DNA from 2 places in the Paenibacillus sp. OT2-17 genome. Region 2 is predicted to be linked to the other one. Evidence: riboswitches for the same ligand, from Rfam matches in the RefSeq annotation. Region 2 holds a riboswitch; the other holds the start of a gene.

Region 1 (7,866 bases), on a different contig from region 2:
TATGCTCAAACACTTGACCTACATTGTTACCGATGACCACTTGAAACTGGCCGCTGCTTTCCACTACTGTAATGACACCAGGGGTTGCTTCCAGTGCGGCTTTGTCTGCTTTTGTACGATCATTTAATTTAAATCTCAAGCGTGTAGCGCAATGGAATACCGAATTGACATTCTCTTCGCCACCAACGAGGGTCACTATTTTTTTAGATAGTTCTTTATCACTCATGTTCAGAACTCCTTATGGGTTATTCTTGCTACTGATAGGATTTACTGTTTACATCTGTTGCTAAGATGCGCCGGCGTGCACCTTTTTAAACTTGTAAACAAGAAAAACCTAAACTCGTGGTGAAAACTACGCACTCTCCTATAGAGGAACGTCGATTTCACCATCAGTTTAGGTTTTGCCTGCCTTACCAGTCACAATCCATGAACGATGAGGATATGAAGTTGTTAATCTTATATGTTATTACGCTCAGTTACCCGATGAATATGGATAGTTAGATATACGTATTCATCCTTGCTTAAATATTGATCGTATGTTTTTTCCAGATACTCATTGATCTTTTGGGCACAAGCAAAAGCTTCGGTATACGTCTGCTTCACCTGGTTGTACAAAAATTCTTCACCACTGTGAATGACTTCTTTGCGAATCACTCGCATCGCAAAATATTGCAAATGTGTCAAAAATCTCGAATAGCTAAAAGAAGACTCATCCAGCACAATTCCGTAATGATACGTAATAATGTTCAATATATGTTGGACAATCTCAGTCATTTTCAGTGTAGATTTCATTTCGTTACCGTCGATCCGTGCATTCACCATATGCAATGCAATAAATCCTGCTTCATCTTCGCCCAATTTTACTCCGAGCGTATTTTCAATTTTTTGAAGAGCATCCAGTCCAACTGCAAATTCTTTTTTGTAGAAGCGTTTAATTTCATACAGCATCGCGTTTTGGAGTGCCAGTCCTTTTTCTAGCCGTTGTATGGCAAAATGAATATGGTCGGTCAACGTTAAATAAATATTATCGCTTAACTCCGTATCCAGCACTTCCGTTGCATGGGTTACGATTTCATTCACGACCTCCAGATGAGACACTGGAATATCGTTCAGCAGTTCAGTTAGTTTAGCCGTGAACTCGTTTTCATTTAACATGAAAATCTTATCTATTTTATCATCATCGACTTGATCGCCAGCCACCTTTTTGAAGGAAATACCTCTTCCCATCACGATGACCTCTTTGCCTTTATCGTTTTTAGTCAATAGGACGTTGTTATTGAGCACCTTCTCAATAATCATTGAAGTTCCCCCTCCCATCCTTTACCAATAAAAAATGCCTAAGCACAATTCAACACTATTGTTAGCAATAGCACTCAATTGAACTCAGGCATTGCCCGCATCACCGGTCACAATCCTTCGATATAGTGCTATTGTAGCACAAAAAAAAGCGATTTCAACATATTTTATTCTGATTCGACAAAAAATATTTCATATCAAGGCCCTTTTGCCTAATTTGCAAGTAAATCGTTACCTTACGTGGTCGTACGTTCAATGAGGCAGTACTCTAGCGAATGAAGCTCCATTTGGCGTCCAATCAGCTGAGGGGAAAGCATGAAAAAAGCATTTTGTGCTTGAGCCATGATGGGATTTTGAATCGTTGTAATCCCCATCGTATGCGCCAGCTCCGTGTTATCGAATCCGACAATCGCCAGATCTTCCGGTACGTTCAGCCGTTGTCTGCGTGCTTCGCAGAGAATGCCCACTGCTACATAATCGTTAGCACATAAAATAGCCTCTGGGAATTCTTCCCGACGCTGTAACAAATCCCGTACGACCTGTTCGCCATCACGGATATTATAAATAGAAGAGTGATTCCAGTGTTGCAACACTGGCAGATTGTTCTCACTCATGATCTGTTCGTAGGCTCGTTGTCTGCTATGGGTATTGATGCTGCTCGGACGACCAAAAGCGTTGGCTATACGAGTATAGCCTTTTTGTATCAAATGTTTTAGCGCTAACATATATCCTTCATACTGATCCATAGCGACGGAGCGAATATCGGTATGCTCCATTCGTTGCCACGAAACGATCGGGCCATATTTGCAATAGGTACTCAAAAAATCAGTGTCATTCACGCAGGAAATGATGACCAGCGCATCGACTCTTTTTCTTTTTAAATCCTCAAAGGCTTGAAGCTCTTTCTTTTTGTCTTCTCCCGAAGTATAAATAATGGTTTGGAATTCATACTGGCCGGCTACTTCCACAAAGCTGTCCAGAAAAGCCAGAACAATTTCATTAATAGTTGAAGTAATGATACCGATCTGAAGCGTCTGACCCTTGGATAGAGAAATGGCATTCCGATTAGGAACATAATCCAATTCCTGCATGATTTTTAAAATCTTAGTTCTTGTTTCGTGACTGACATGGGGTGACTGATTTAATACTCTGGATACCGTAGCTTTGGAAAAGCCCGCCAGTTTTGCAATTTGATCAAGATTCGACATGGTGCTTCTCCTCACATAAGAAAAAAATACTTGACATGAAACGCGTTACAACGATTAGGATGCTTATGAAGGCATTACGTCTATTTTAAAGCAACTGTCAATGCTTTTCAAAGGAGAACGGTTACTGTCCGGCGGCAAAGTTGTCGAAGTGCTACTCCCTGCACCAAAGGGGTATTATTTACTAGACCAAAGTAAAAATCTTAAATACGGAAAGAGGTTTTTATACTATGACTAAGACATTAAAAGGATTTCCCGAAAATTTCCTGTGGGGTGGTGCAACTGCAGCTAACCAATTGGAAGGCGCTTTTGACGTAGATGGAAAAGGATTGTCCAGTGCGGACATGGTTGCCTATGTACCCAAAGCAGAACGCAAGAACGATCATGCTATGGAGATTTCGTCCGAGCGACTTGAAGACATTTTGGCAGGCAAAGTCAATGCCCGTTTCCCAAAACGTGAAGGTGTGGACTTTTACCACCACTACAAAGAAGATATTGCATTGTTCGCTGAAATGGGCTTTAAAGTATTTCGTATGTCCATCCACTGGTCGCGGATTTTCCCGAATGGCTATGATGCCGAGCCGAATGAAGCAGGATTGCAATTCTACGACAATGTATTTGATGAGCTGCGCAAATATAATATTGAGCCCTTGGTAACATTGTCGCATTATGAAACACCGCTAGGTCTGACTCAGAAGTATAATGGCTGGCTGGGTCGTGAAGTCATACAACACTACGTAAATTATGCCGAAACGGTGTTTACACGCTATAAGGATAAAGTAAAATACTGGCTGACCTTTAATGAAATCAATGTAATGACCATGAGTCCGTTCACCGGTGGCGGTGTGGTTATTGACCGTGTAGAAAACAAACAACAAGCGATATATCAAGCATTGCATCATCAATTTGTAGCTAGTGCACTGGCGACCAAACGGGGACATGAGATCATCCCAGGCGCTCAGATCGGCTGTATGCTGGCTCGTATGGAAAGCTATCCACATACGTGTAATCCAGCGGATATACTGAAAGCCCAGCATGAAAATCAGATGAACCTGTTCTTTACGGATGTGCATGCCCGTGGGGAATATTCCAACTACATGAATCGTTATTTTGAAGAAAATAATGTTGTTATACACACAGAACCAGGCGATGCCGAAATTTTAAAAAATAACACGGTCGATTATATCTCATTCAGCTACTACATGACCTTGACCGTTTCTGCAGGTCCAGAAGGTGAGAAAGCAGCAGGAAACCTGATTGGCGGGGTGAAAAATCCATATTTACAGTCCTCTGACTGGGGATGGCAAATTGATCCGATCGGTCTGCGTGTTACGCTGAACACGTTATATGACCGCTACCAAAAGCCGCTGTTTATCGTGGAAAATGGCCTAGGTGCTTATGATAAGGTGGAAGAAGACGGATCTGTGCATGACACATATCGTATTGATTACTTGCGTCAGCATATTGTTCAAATGAAGGAAGCAATTGCCGACGGTGTTGATCTGATTGGTTACACCAGCTGGGGTCCTATCGACCTTGTGAGCATGTCTACTTCCGAAATGTCCAAGCGCTACGGATTTATTTACGTCGATCTGGATGATGATGGTAACGGAACGCTCAAACGCTCCAAAAAGGACTCATTTAACTGGTATAAAAATGTGATAGCAACCAATGGTGAAGAATTGTAATTTCATATCATCTCGGGCGGGTATAGCAGAGGACATCCTAAGGATGCAATCTGCTGTACCCGCTTTTTTGATAGACACAATAATAATATTTCAGAGGGCTTCACAAACTTTTCACTTGTAATAAGCTGAAAGTTTTCTGTATAATGAATAAAAATTTCATATGTCTGGTTGATGTTTGCGGGAGATGGAACGAAGGTTCCGACCGAAGGGGCAAAACTCTCAGGTGCTTAGGCTGATTACAGCAACAAGCGGGGACCGTAAACGGACAGAACTCTGGAGAGACCCTTAATTGGGCGCCGAAGGTGCACCGCAGAGAACATCTGCTTAAACTCTCAGGCAAAAGGACAGAGACGCGAATAACCTGTGACAGGGAATGCCCTAGGCTTTTTTATATTAGAGGCAGAAACCTGCGCAAGATGGTTGTATTTTTTCGTGCCTTTAACCTCTCCAGGAGTCGAATCAGCGGATTTGACTCTTTTTTGTTTTCTAATATGCTGGAGGAGCGGGTTGAAATGAATTTGGTACATGTGTTAGAAGCGATTAGTAGCTGGATATGGGGGGCGCCTCTCATCATTCTTGTCATGGGAACGGGGTTATGGCTGACCATACGTTTGAAGATGCTGCAGGTATTCCGCCTGCCCCTAGCGATCAAGCTGATCGGTAAAGCCCCGAATGAAGGCAGCGGGGATGTAAGTAGTTTTGCGGCTTTGAGTACAGCGTTGGCGGCTACAGTTGGCACAGGAAGTATTGTCGGCGTAGCAACAGCCATTAAGCTGGGCGGGCCGGGTGCCTTGTTCTGGATGGTCGTTGCAGCCTTTTTTGGGATGGCGACGAAATATGCGGAAGGTGTACTTGCGGTAAAATACCGGGTGAAGGATCGGAATGGGCAATTTTCCGGCGGCCCGATGTATTATATTGAGAAAGGTCTGGGACGCCGTTTTAAACCGCTGGCGATGCTGTTTGCTTTTTCGGGCATGCTGGTAGCGTTGTTCGGGATTGGAACGTTTCCGCAGGTCAAAGCGATTGTATCTTCGACCGAAAACAGTTTTGGCGTTCCGCCCATTGTAACGGCACTGATTATTGCTATCCTTACAGGACTTGTTACTATTGGAGGACTCAAAAGCATTGCCAAGGTATCGACGAAGGTCGTTCCTTTTAAAACAGGCTTGTACGTACTGATCTGTCTCATCGTACTGATTCGGTTTGCTGACCAACTTCCTGCCGCAATTGCGCTGGTGCTCCATTCGGCATTTTCAACTACATCTGCAACGGGCGGATTTGCCGGAGCTACGATTATGCTGGCGATGCGAAGTGGGGTAGCCAGAGGTATTTTTGCCAATGAGGCCGGATTGGGAAGCGCACCGATTGCAGCTGCAGCTGCCAAAACCAAATGGCCTGCGGAGCAAGGGCTAATTTCCATGACAGGCGTGTTTATTGATACGATGGTTATTTGTGTGATGACCGGGTTGACGCTACTGGTTAGTGGTGTGTGGAGCGGGCCTACCGATGCGGGCCTGATGACTCAGCAAGCATTTTCCAGCGCATTCCCGCTGGGGGCAGAACTGCTCACAATCATTCTGATTATGTTTGCGTTCACCACCATGCTCGGCTGGAACTATTACGGGGAACGCTGTGTTGAATATTTGCTTGGGGTCAAGTGGATTAAGCCATACCGCTATCTGTTCATCCTACTGGTTGCCGGGGGCGCGTTCATTAAACTGGATGCGATTTGGCTGCTGGCAGATATCTTTAACGCAATGATGGCTTTCCCGAACCTGATTGCCCTGCTCGGCTTATCAGGAATTGTAGTCGCAGAAACCCGAACCTATATGGATTCTCTGAATTCTAGTAAGAAAAAGGGCATTCTTGCAGGTGCCAGTGTAGGGGCAGCTATCCAAGTAGAAGAAAAAGGACAAACGGTTAATTCATAAATTCCAAAAGGGAGTGCCCTCAGTCATCACAGGCTTGAGGACACTCCCTTTTGAATGTTATAACGATGCGTGCAAAATAGCTGAAATATCTTCTTGATTCAGCTTTTTATAATTACCGAAGCCTCCGTATTCCATTTCACGGGCTGCAATGTTTGCGACTTTTTCCAATTGCTCATCATTAATATTGTAATCGGCCAGGGTGGAAGGGGCACCGAGACTTGTCCAGAATGCACTCAGGCGATCAATCCCCTCCAAAGCAATTTCCTTATCCGTTTTACCAGTGGTATCTAAATCAAACATGCTGAGCATCAGCCGCTTCATGCGTGCAGCATCCTGATCCACCGTATGTCTCATCCAGTTGGGGAAGAGGATCGCCAGACCGCCAGCATGAGGAATATCATATACAGCGGATAATGCATGTTCAATCGTATGCGAAGCCCAGTCCCCGAAGTAGCCCATTTGCAGTGTTCCGTTAAGGGCAATCGTTCCGGCATATAAAATCGTTTCACGATGCTCGTAGTTGTGCAAATCCTCCAGCAGCTTAGGTGCAGTTTCGATCACGGTTTGCAGCACGGAAAAGCACATACGATCTTGCAACGGTGTATTTTTAACATTGTGAAAATATTGTTCAAACACATGGCTCATCATATCCACCATGCCATATACCGTCTGATCACGTGGCACAGAGAAGGTGTTTTTTGGGTCCAGAATCGAGAATTTCGGATGCGTTACCGCGCTGCCCCATACGTATTTTTCGTTCGTTTCCCAGTTGGTGATAACAGAATCAGGATTCATTTCTGAACCGGTGGCGGCGAGTGTGAGGATGGTGCCGAATGGCAGAGCCTGGGTTGGCATGTGCTTTTTGTTGATAATATCCCACACGTCGCCGTCATATTCAGCCCCTGCTGCGATGGCTTTGGTGCAATCAATAACGCTTCCACCGCCTACAGCAAGTAAGAAGTCGATTTTTTCATTTCGGCAAATGTCGATACCCTTCTTAACGGTGGACAAGCGCGGATTCGGTTCTACGCCGGACAATTCATGAATGTTGAGATGTAGCGGCTCTAACGCGTTTAATACCTGGTCATACAGACCATTTCGTTTGACACTTCCGCCTCCATATACCAGCAAAATGTTTTTGCCGTAATTCAGCAGCTCCTGCTGGAGTTCTTCAATTTGATTGTCTCCAAAAATTAATTTGGTGGGGTTATAATATGTGAATTTGTTCATCTGGTAAGCTTCCCTCAGTTCATAGTTCATAGTTCATAGTTCATGTTCAAATCGTAAATCGCTTAACCTGATTGCCTGTTGGATACCTAACTTCATCATGTAAGCTATTTGAAATGACGATTAACTATTATACATGAAATGAATAAGGGAATTCAAGTAAATCTAATCTTTGACTGCTCCGGCGGCAAGATCGGAAATAAACTGGCGGCTAATGAAAAGAAATAAAATAATAAGTGGCAGTACAGCCAGCAGGGTGCCCGCAATGACCATCGCATAATCCATATTGTAAATCCCGTTCAATTGTGACAGTGCAATCTGGAGCGTGAATTTACGTTCATCCGTTAAGACGATTAGCGGCCATAAATAATCATTCCAGGCTCCTATAAAGGTAAATGCGCCGAGAAAAGCGAACGCAGGACGTAGAATAGGCAGTGCTACATTCAAGTACAGTCGAAAAAAGCTGCATCCGTCCATCCGGCCCGCATCCAGCAGTTCCTTTGGAATGGATTCTTCCGC
Region 2 (7,866 bases):
AATAAATTTTACCTTCGGGCACCCCTTTGGAACGCGCTGTTTTCACAAAATCCTTCAGTCGTGTGTCAATGACCTCATTGCGCAAATACTGAATCGTAGCCGTTGTACTGAGCAATGCGCCTGTAACCGCTGGTAAAATGAGATGATACGACTTGTTCACGTAATATGACCATGTCCCCGGCTCCACGCCTACATCCACACTGCCGCTGGTTGGAAACCAGCCGAGCCTGAATCCGAATACGTACAGCAGCAACAACGCGAGTATAAATAGAGGTGTCGCAAAGCTGAGATAGGTATAGCCCACTACGGTTTTGTCCAGCAGACTATGCTGATAACGACCGCTGAGTACGCCGAGCGGAATGGCGATCAGATACGTCAGAACCAGAATTACTACGCCCAGGAAAAACGTGTTCCCCAGACGGCTGCCAATCAGATCGGTAACGCTAATTTTATGTACATAAGATTTGCCCAGATCCCCGTGAGCAAGCTGGACGAGCCAGTTCCCATACTGCACCCACACCGGGTCATTCAGTCCCAGTCTTTGTCGCTGTTCTTCCAGTGCGGCCGGATTCAGATTGGGTGTCGAAGTAATAAGTCCCGTCAGGGCATCCCCCGGCATAGCCTTAGCAAGGAAAAATATAAGCACGCTCAGTGCAAAAAGTTGAGGGATCATAACCAGCAGCCGACGCAGTGTAAATTTCCACATTTCTGTACCCCCCTTATGGTAGCGCGACTTGATGGGATGGACTTACTGATTTTAGTGCAAACGGCTTTCCACTCACGTCTAGATGTTTGGGCAGCTCTGTTTTGTAGGAGGATAAAAGCATTCGCCTTTTTTGGGCATTTTCCAGCCGTTTTGTAGGATCAATATTGGGAATGGTTGCAATGAGGCGCTGGGTATACAGATGCTGTGGACGCTCATAAATGTCTTGCTCGCTCCCCTGCTCCACTAGACGGCCTCGATACATAATACCGATTTGGTCGCACATATGGCGGATAATACCCAAGTCATGACTGATGAACAAATACGTCAAATTAAATTCCCGTTGCACATCCTTCATAAAATTCAGCACCTGTGCCTGCACGGAAACGTCCAGTGCCGACACCGGCTCATCAGCAATGATCAGCTTGGGGTTTAATGTCAGCGCACGCGCGATCCCGATCCGTTGCCGTTGCCCCCCGGAAAATTCATGCGGATATTTGTAGGCTGCATCGGCGTTCAAGCCGACCTTTTCCAGCAACGTCTGTACTTTCCTCCGTTCCTCCTCACTGCTCAGCCTTTCAAAATTTCGCAGCGGTTCAGCAATGACATCCAATACGCGCTTGCGCGGGTTGAGCGAAGAGTAGGGGTCCTGAAAAATCATCTGAATGTCTCTACGCAGCGGATGACGGTTGTTACGGCTCAGAGCCGCAAGGTCCTTTCCCTTAAAAAGAATCCGTCCGCTCGTCAGCTTATTTAGACCGATGATCGTCCTGCCTGTCGTCGTTTTTCCACAGCCGGATTCTCCCACCAGCCCGTATGTCTGGCCTGCCTCAATGCTGATCGACACGCCATCCACTGCTTTCACCTGATCGATAACACGCTGGAAGAAACCACCGCGCACCGGATAGTGGACCCTCAAATCATTTAACTCCAGTAGTGCCATGAGCAGCTTCCCCCTTTGCCTCGTCTTCAAAATGAAAATGCTGGTAACATGTACAACGGACCCAATGTCCAGGGGAAATTTCATTTAGTTGGGGATGGTCTTCATGCACTCCCTGCTGAATCCAGGGAATACGCGGGGCAAAGCGACAGCTATTGCGGGGGATATCTTGTAATGAGGGAACAATGCCGCCGATGACATGCAGTGATTCCCCCTTGGTATGCGCTCCCGGCATGGAAGCAAGCAAAGAACGCGTGTACGGATGCTGTGGATGCCTGAATAATTCAAAAACATCAGCGCTCTCCACGATTTCTCCGGCATACATGACCACCACACGGTCGGCTACTTCTGCCACAACACCAAGATCATGCGTAATCAAGATAATTCCGCTCCCACTCTCCTGTTGAAGCTGTTTGAGCAAGTCGAGAATTTGCGATTGGATCGTTACATCGAGCGCAGTCGTCGGCTCATCTGCAATAATAAGAGAAGGTCGGCAAGCTATGGCAATCGCGATCATCACACGCTGCCGCATCCCTCCTGACAGTTCATGCGGATACTGATCATACACACGCACAGGATTCGGTATATCTACACTTTCCAGCAGCTCCAGCACACGTTCCCTTTTTTGCTTCGTAGATAGTGACGTATGATAATCAAGATTTTCCTCAATCTGCTTGCCAATGCTCATCAACGGGTTGAGTGCTGTCAGCGGGTCCTGAAAAATCATGCCAATGCCCGCTCCGCGGATTTTATTCATTTGCCCTGAAGAAAGACGGTTCAGGTCCGTGCCTTTAAAAAGGACCTCTCCCTCTACACGTGTGCGTTCCATGTCATGCAGTTGCGGGATAGAAAGCGCCAGCGCGCTTTTGCCACAGCCAGATTCTCCGACTACAGCCAGCACTTCATTGGGGTTGACCGTCAGATCCAGATGGTCGACTGCGGGGTGATATTGATCCTTGATGCGAAAAGAGACGGATAATCCTTTAATTTCCAACACGGGTTCGGTATTCAATGCGCGCTTCCTCCATTCTCCATGGTCTTGTCCCGCTTATTCTCACCATGTTTGATGTTTAAAACCTCTCATGAACATTACATACCGTTTTTGTCGGAATAATTTGAATACATCCTATCACCAGTATATGGATATATCAATTAAGATTATGCTATCAACATCATTTAAAAAATCAATGATCCAGCAGTAGCGCGGCCTTTCTGGAACAAAATGTAATGAAATAACCAACCACAGGTTAATTTTCATCACAAAAAAAGTCGCCTGATCCCTCTGCAGGGATCAAACGACTAACTAATACCAGCTCACATTGAGCTTCTGGCGATAATTATGAAGCCGCTCCATAGGAGCCAGACTTGAACGTTCTAGGATCGTACCATTTGTAGCCTGCTGCTGGAGCAGACCAAGGCTCAGGCTGCGGTTCTGTGGAAGCCGCAGGCTCCTCAAATGGTAGAAGCTTCGTTGGCTGATCCAGAGTCAAACCTGCCACATCAGACAATTTCGTGTAGTCCTGCTTCCATGCAAGCCATTGAACCGTTTGCACCAGGAAGGTGGAATCATCCACTTCTTTAAAACCATCATATGTCTTCTTCGACTGTCCGTTTTCCTCACGCACATATTTCGGTGTAGCATCTTCTACAGGGGAAGAATCACCGATGAACGCTGCCTTGCCTTGACCTACCTTGGAGATAGCGGCATAAGGTCCTTCCGCACGGCCCCCGCCGTTATAAACTCCCTGGTCTACCGCATTACCCCATTTTTTCGTGCCTGAAGGGATATAAGCAATGCCTTTAGCCTTGGTAGGATCAATAATAGCCAGCGTAGATCCTGCATGCATTGCAATCGAGCGCACACCCTTGGTAATGCCGAAAGATTGATCTGCGGCTACAATGTCGGTAGCATTCACATCACCCAGCGCATTGTAACGGAAACGAACGCCAAAGTTGGCCGCCAACCAATCGGAGCTTGTTAATCCTTGCATCGCCGGTGATGCAGCTTCTTCTGCAGTCATGCCCTTGGCCGGATTAGTATAGGCTCCACGACGGTAGCCATTCATAACCTCGGAGGAATCCCAACGGTTTTTGTTACGGTCCGCATTATAATGATCGGAGATGAAGAAAACGCTTCCCCCGTTATTCACGTATTGCAGCAGGGCAGCCTGCTCGGATGCCTTAAAGGCAACATTCGCTTCACCAATAATGAACACATCATATTGGCGCAGCTTGTCATATGTTATAGCCTGCTCTCCATAAGTGAAAGGAATGGGACGATTCAATTGGTCTACCGTAAAGCCTACATTACGCAGTCCATTGGCAAAGTCGGAGAAGGCGCCTTCAATGACCCAATCTGCTGCGCCAGCGGTCTGTGCATGCGTATTATCGAACAGCACCTTTTTGCCTTTTCCATCCGGCAATGTAGTACCGGGTTGACCCGGGTTGCCAGGTTCACCTGGTTCCCCCGGATCGCTTCCGCTCACCAGTTCAACATCGCTTGGACTTTTCACTCCACCAAAATTATTGTAGGCGCCGAGTGTACCCGTCACACGAATTTTGCTGCCGATCAGCTCAGGATGGCCTGACAGCCCAAATTGCCCTCTGTACGCTGAAGTCAGCTGTACATCCAATAGATTAGACGTATTACGTTCATTTGCCTGATCGGCAATCAGTACGTTAAAATCATTCGCGAACGGAGAAGAAAAGTTAGCCGTTTTCGATCCGGTAGCATGTCCGACGATGTAGCCTTCCACCGTCACCGTACCTCCACTGCTTTGGCCTTGAAGTGCTTCGGCTACTGTCAATGCTCCCTCTGCCTTGACCTGACCGAATGGAACGAAGATCCCGATCAGCAGTGATACGATCGCTGCTAGATGCAACATCCCTTTTAAGCGTGAACCTGTGAATCGCAAGCCTTTTACCATACGTCAATATCCCTCCTATGATTTCCATAAATATACTTGTCCTTTATCAGATTAGCCGCCAATCTTCTAATTCCTTCCTGGTTTCATCCATAATTATGTAAATTTTAATCTTTTTTATTGGAAACGCACCTGTTTATGTAAAAATTAAACCTGTGATTGACACCGAGCACGGCATACATTACGCTAAGAAAGACATGTAGAACGGTATACGCGAATGAAGATGACGGGAGAGTCTGTCCAGGGAGCCTACACTCTGGCGGCACCGAAGGAGCAAGGCGTCAGCACCCGGCTGGCGGATAATCTCTCAGGTCCATGTATCGTCATCTGACGCAACTCTGGAGAGAGCGCAAGCCACCCAAGGGGTAAGGCGGTAAGAACACCGCACGAAACTCTCAGGTAACGAGGACAGAGATAAGGGAAACTTCCTTATCCTGTCCTTTTTTGTGCTCACATTGTGCGTCAGCATTAGGAACCGTCATAACCGCGCAAAGACGCGGAAATACCATATAGTATGGTATTAGAACATACAGGGGGCCACACCATGCGTTTCAAAGATGTATTTTCTATTATCGGTCCGGCCATGACCGGACCTTCCAGTTCACACACCGCAGGCGCGGTGCGGCTCGCACGCGTTGCCCGGCACTGGCTCGGGACGCAGCCTGACCGTGCCCGCATGACGCTGTACGGCTCCTTTGCCGACACGTATAAAGGACACGGTACAGACCTGGCGCTCATCGCAGGGCTGCTTAATTACGATACGGACGATCACCGGATTCCGGATGCCGAGCAATGGGCAGAGCAAGCCGGGATGGCCGTGGAATTCGCCGTCAGCGGACTCCCCGCGCCTCATCCGAACACCGTCCGTTTCGAGCTGTGGAAGGGCGAGGATCAGCGCACACTGCTGGGCTCCTCCATCGGCGGCGGCAGCATCCATGTCCAGCAGCTCAACGAATTCCGGGTCAATCTGACTGGGGAGCTGCCTACGCTGGTGCTTCTCCACTCGGATAAGCCCGGTACATTGGGCGCGATAACTTCAGCGCTGGGCGCGGCCCACATTAACATTGCCTATATGCACGTAGATCGCAAAGGCCGGGATGGTGAAGCACTCACCGCCATTGAAACGGACAGTTCTGCTCCAGCTGAACTGATTGCGGAACTGCGTTCTTTACCTCATATGTATGAAATTAAGATGATTAATTTGAAAAAAGGAGCTGAATCCGATGCGGTTTAGCCATCTGCATGAAATCAGCGCTTTATGCGCTGAAGAATCCACCACAATTGGCCGCTTGATGATTCAAGAGCAGGTACAAGAGACGAATACAACGGAGGAAGAAATCTTTCGCCAAATGTCTGATTATTATGAAGTCATGAAGGAAGCCGTTCATCGCGGTCAGACACAAGACACCGTATCCCGCAGTGGATTGACGGGCGGTGACGGCAAGCGCCTAGCCGAGTATCTGCGGTCAGGGGAAACCTGCTCCGGCGATGCCTCCGCGCTCGCCATGGCTTATGCCCTCTCTGTGTCGGAGGTAAATGCATCCATGGGTCGTATTGTCGCCACGCCTACCGCAGGCTCATGTGGGGTTATCCCTGGTGTGTTCATCAGTGCGCAGGAGCGGTTCGGCTGGGATGATGAGCATATGGTGAACGGCCTGTTCGCCGCTGGAGCCATTGGCTACGTGATCGCCAACAACTCCTTCATTTCTGGCGCGGAGGGAGGCTGTCAGGCTGAGATTGGTTCAGCTATCGGGATGGCTGCTGGCGCTATGGTCGAGCTGCGTGGTGGTACGCCTGAACAGGCTGTCCACGCCGTGGGCCTCGCTCTTAAGAACACGCTCGGCCTGATTTGCGACCCCGTCGCCGGACTCGTGGAGATTCCGTGCATCGTGCGCAACGGGCTGGGAGCCGTGACTGCGCTTGCCGCAGCGGACATGGCTTTGGCGGGTGTGCGCAGCGCTATTCCGTCTGACGAAGTCATTGACGTGATGCTTGAAGTCGGCAGTGCGATGCCGTCGAAGCACCGCGAGACCGCCAAAGGCGGCTTGGCCCAGACGCCGACTGGCAAGCGTTTGACCGAATCACTTACACGCAACACACCGACCAAGAAGGATAAGTCATAATTTATAAGCGGTGCCTCCTTAAAATAAAAGAGCAAGCATGTCGTCCTTGGACGTATGCTTGCTCTCTTTTTTACTGAACGGTTACCTGTATCTTCGTCATTTTACCTGCATATTTCACAGTAATTACTGCTTTGCCCTTGCCCTGTGCCTTAATGTTACCGTCTTTGACGGTCGCAACAACAATTCTGGACGAGGACCAGACAGCCGGTTTGGAAACATCCTTCTCCGACTCATCCTTATACGTGGCTGTAGCCGTAACCTTGGCCAGCTGTCCTGCCTTCAAATTCAAAGCAACTTCGTCTGTTTGCAGATATTTAAGCGTATCAACATCCACGGGTACGCTGATTACCTTCCCGCCAAACTTCGCCTGAATGTTAGCTTTACCGTAGCTAACCGCAGTAACCTGACCCTTTTTAACAGTGGCTACCTTATAATTAGACGTTTTCCATTCAGCTTGGGCCGTAACGTCCTTTTCTTTACCATCACTCGATTTAACCACAATCGCGATGGTTTTTTGATCTCCGGATTTAAGTGACAACGCGATTGCATCCGCTTCAATCTTTTGCGCTACGTCCACTTCTACCGTAAACGTAATGTTTTGCTTGCCATATGAAGCAGTCACCGTTGCCTTACCGCTACCATTCGCTTTGATCAAACCTTCGCTAACTTCAACCACTTTTACATTGCTCGTTGTCCAGGTGGCGTCCTTGGTTACATCTGTTTTTGTACCGCCACTCTTAACTCCTGTTACTTTCAGCTGCTTCGTTTCCTGAGCACCAAGCGCAATTACACGCGAGTCTGTTTCCAGACGGTCTACAAGGCCTACTTGTACGTTAATCGTCAGTTTTTTGCCATTATAGGTCGCTGTAATAACCGCTTTACCAGCGGATTTACCCGTAATCGTTCCTTTGGACACAGAAGCAATATCTTCCGCGCTTGAAGCCCATTCTGCATCCTGTGTTACATCTTCCTTACGCCCATCCGCATAAGTAGCCGTCAAAGTTGCAGTATAGTCCTCATCAATATCAATCGTTGCCGTTTTGGAGGACAGAGACAGATCACCGGGTACATTTACGGATACCGTAGCTGTAACTGTTTTGCCACCATAAGAAGCGGTGATCGTAGCCTCACCTGTTTTATAACCCGTGACTTCTCCCGCACTGACAAAAGCGATAT

The links. A riboswitch is a leader RNA that binds a small molecule or an ion and turns the genes downstream of it on or off. The one in region 2 is predicted to bind glycine.
Region 1: it holds a riboswitch for glycine, as region 2 does, so the genes downstream of both, GRP75_RS09400 (alanine/glycine:cation symporter family protein) here and sdaAB (L-serine ammonia-lyase, iron-sulfur-dependent subunit beta) in region 2, are expected to answer to the same signal.

What each region holds. Positions count from the first base shown of each region.
Region 1 covers NZ_WUDQ01000042.1:5,380-13,245, forward strand. Annotated here, with positions in the region: gene GRP75_RS09380 (beta-glucoside-specific PTS transporter subunit IIABC) at 1-226, opposite strand, end outside; gene licT (BglG family transcription antiterminator LicT) at 457-1,299, opposite strand; gene GRP75_RS09390 (LacI family DNA-binding transcriptional regulator) at 1,533-2,504, opposite strand; gene GRP75_RS09395 (glycoside hydrolase family 1 protein) at 2,732-4,189, shown strand; glycine riboswitch at 4,358-4,434, shown strand; glycine riboswitch at 4,453-4,547, shown strand; gene GRP75_RS09400 (alanine/glycine:cation symporter family protein) at 4,702-6,120, shown strand; gene GRP75_RS09405 (iron-containing alcohol dehydrogenase) at 6,178-7,350, opposite strand; gene GRP75_RS09410 (carbohydrate ABC transporter permease) at 7,513-7,866, opposite strand, start outside.
Region 2 covers NZ_WUDQ01000007.1:13,786-21,651, reverse strand. Annotated here, with positions in the region: gene opp4B (oligopeptide ABC transporter permease) at 1-706, opposite strand, end outside; gene GRP75_RS03795 (ABC transporter ATP-binding protein) at 720-1,646, opposite strand; gene GRP75_RS03790 (ABC transporter ATP-binding protein) at 1,624-2,655, opposite strand; gene GRP75_RS03785 (DUF6359 domain-containing protein) at 2,981-4,570, opposite strand; glycine riboswitch at 4,785-4,900, shown strand; gene sdaAB (L-serine ammonia-lyase, iron-sulfur-dependent subunit beta) at 5,112-5,801, shown strand; gene sdaAA (L-serine ammonia-lyase, iron-sulfur-dependent, subunit alpha) at 5,791-6,690, shown strand; gene GRP75_RS03770 (Ig-like domain-containing protein) at 6,761-7,866, opposite strand, start outside.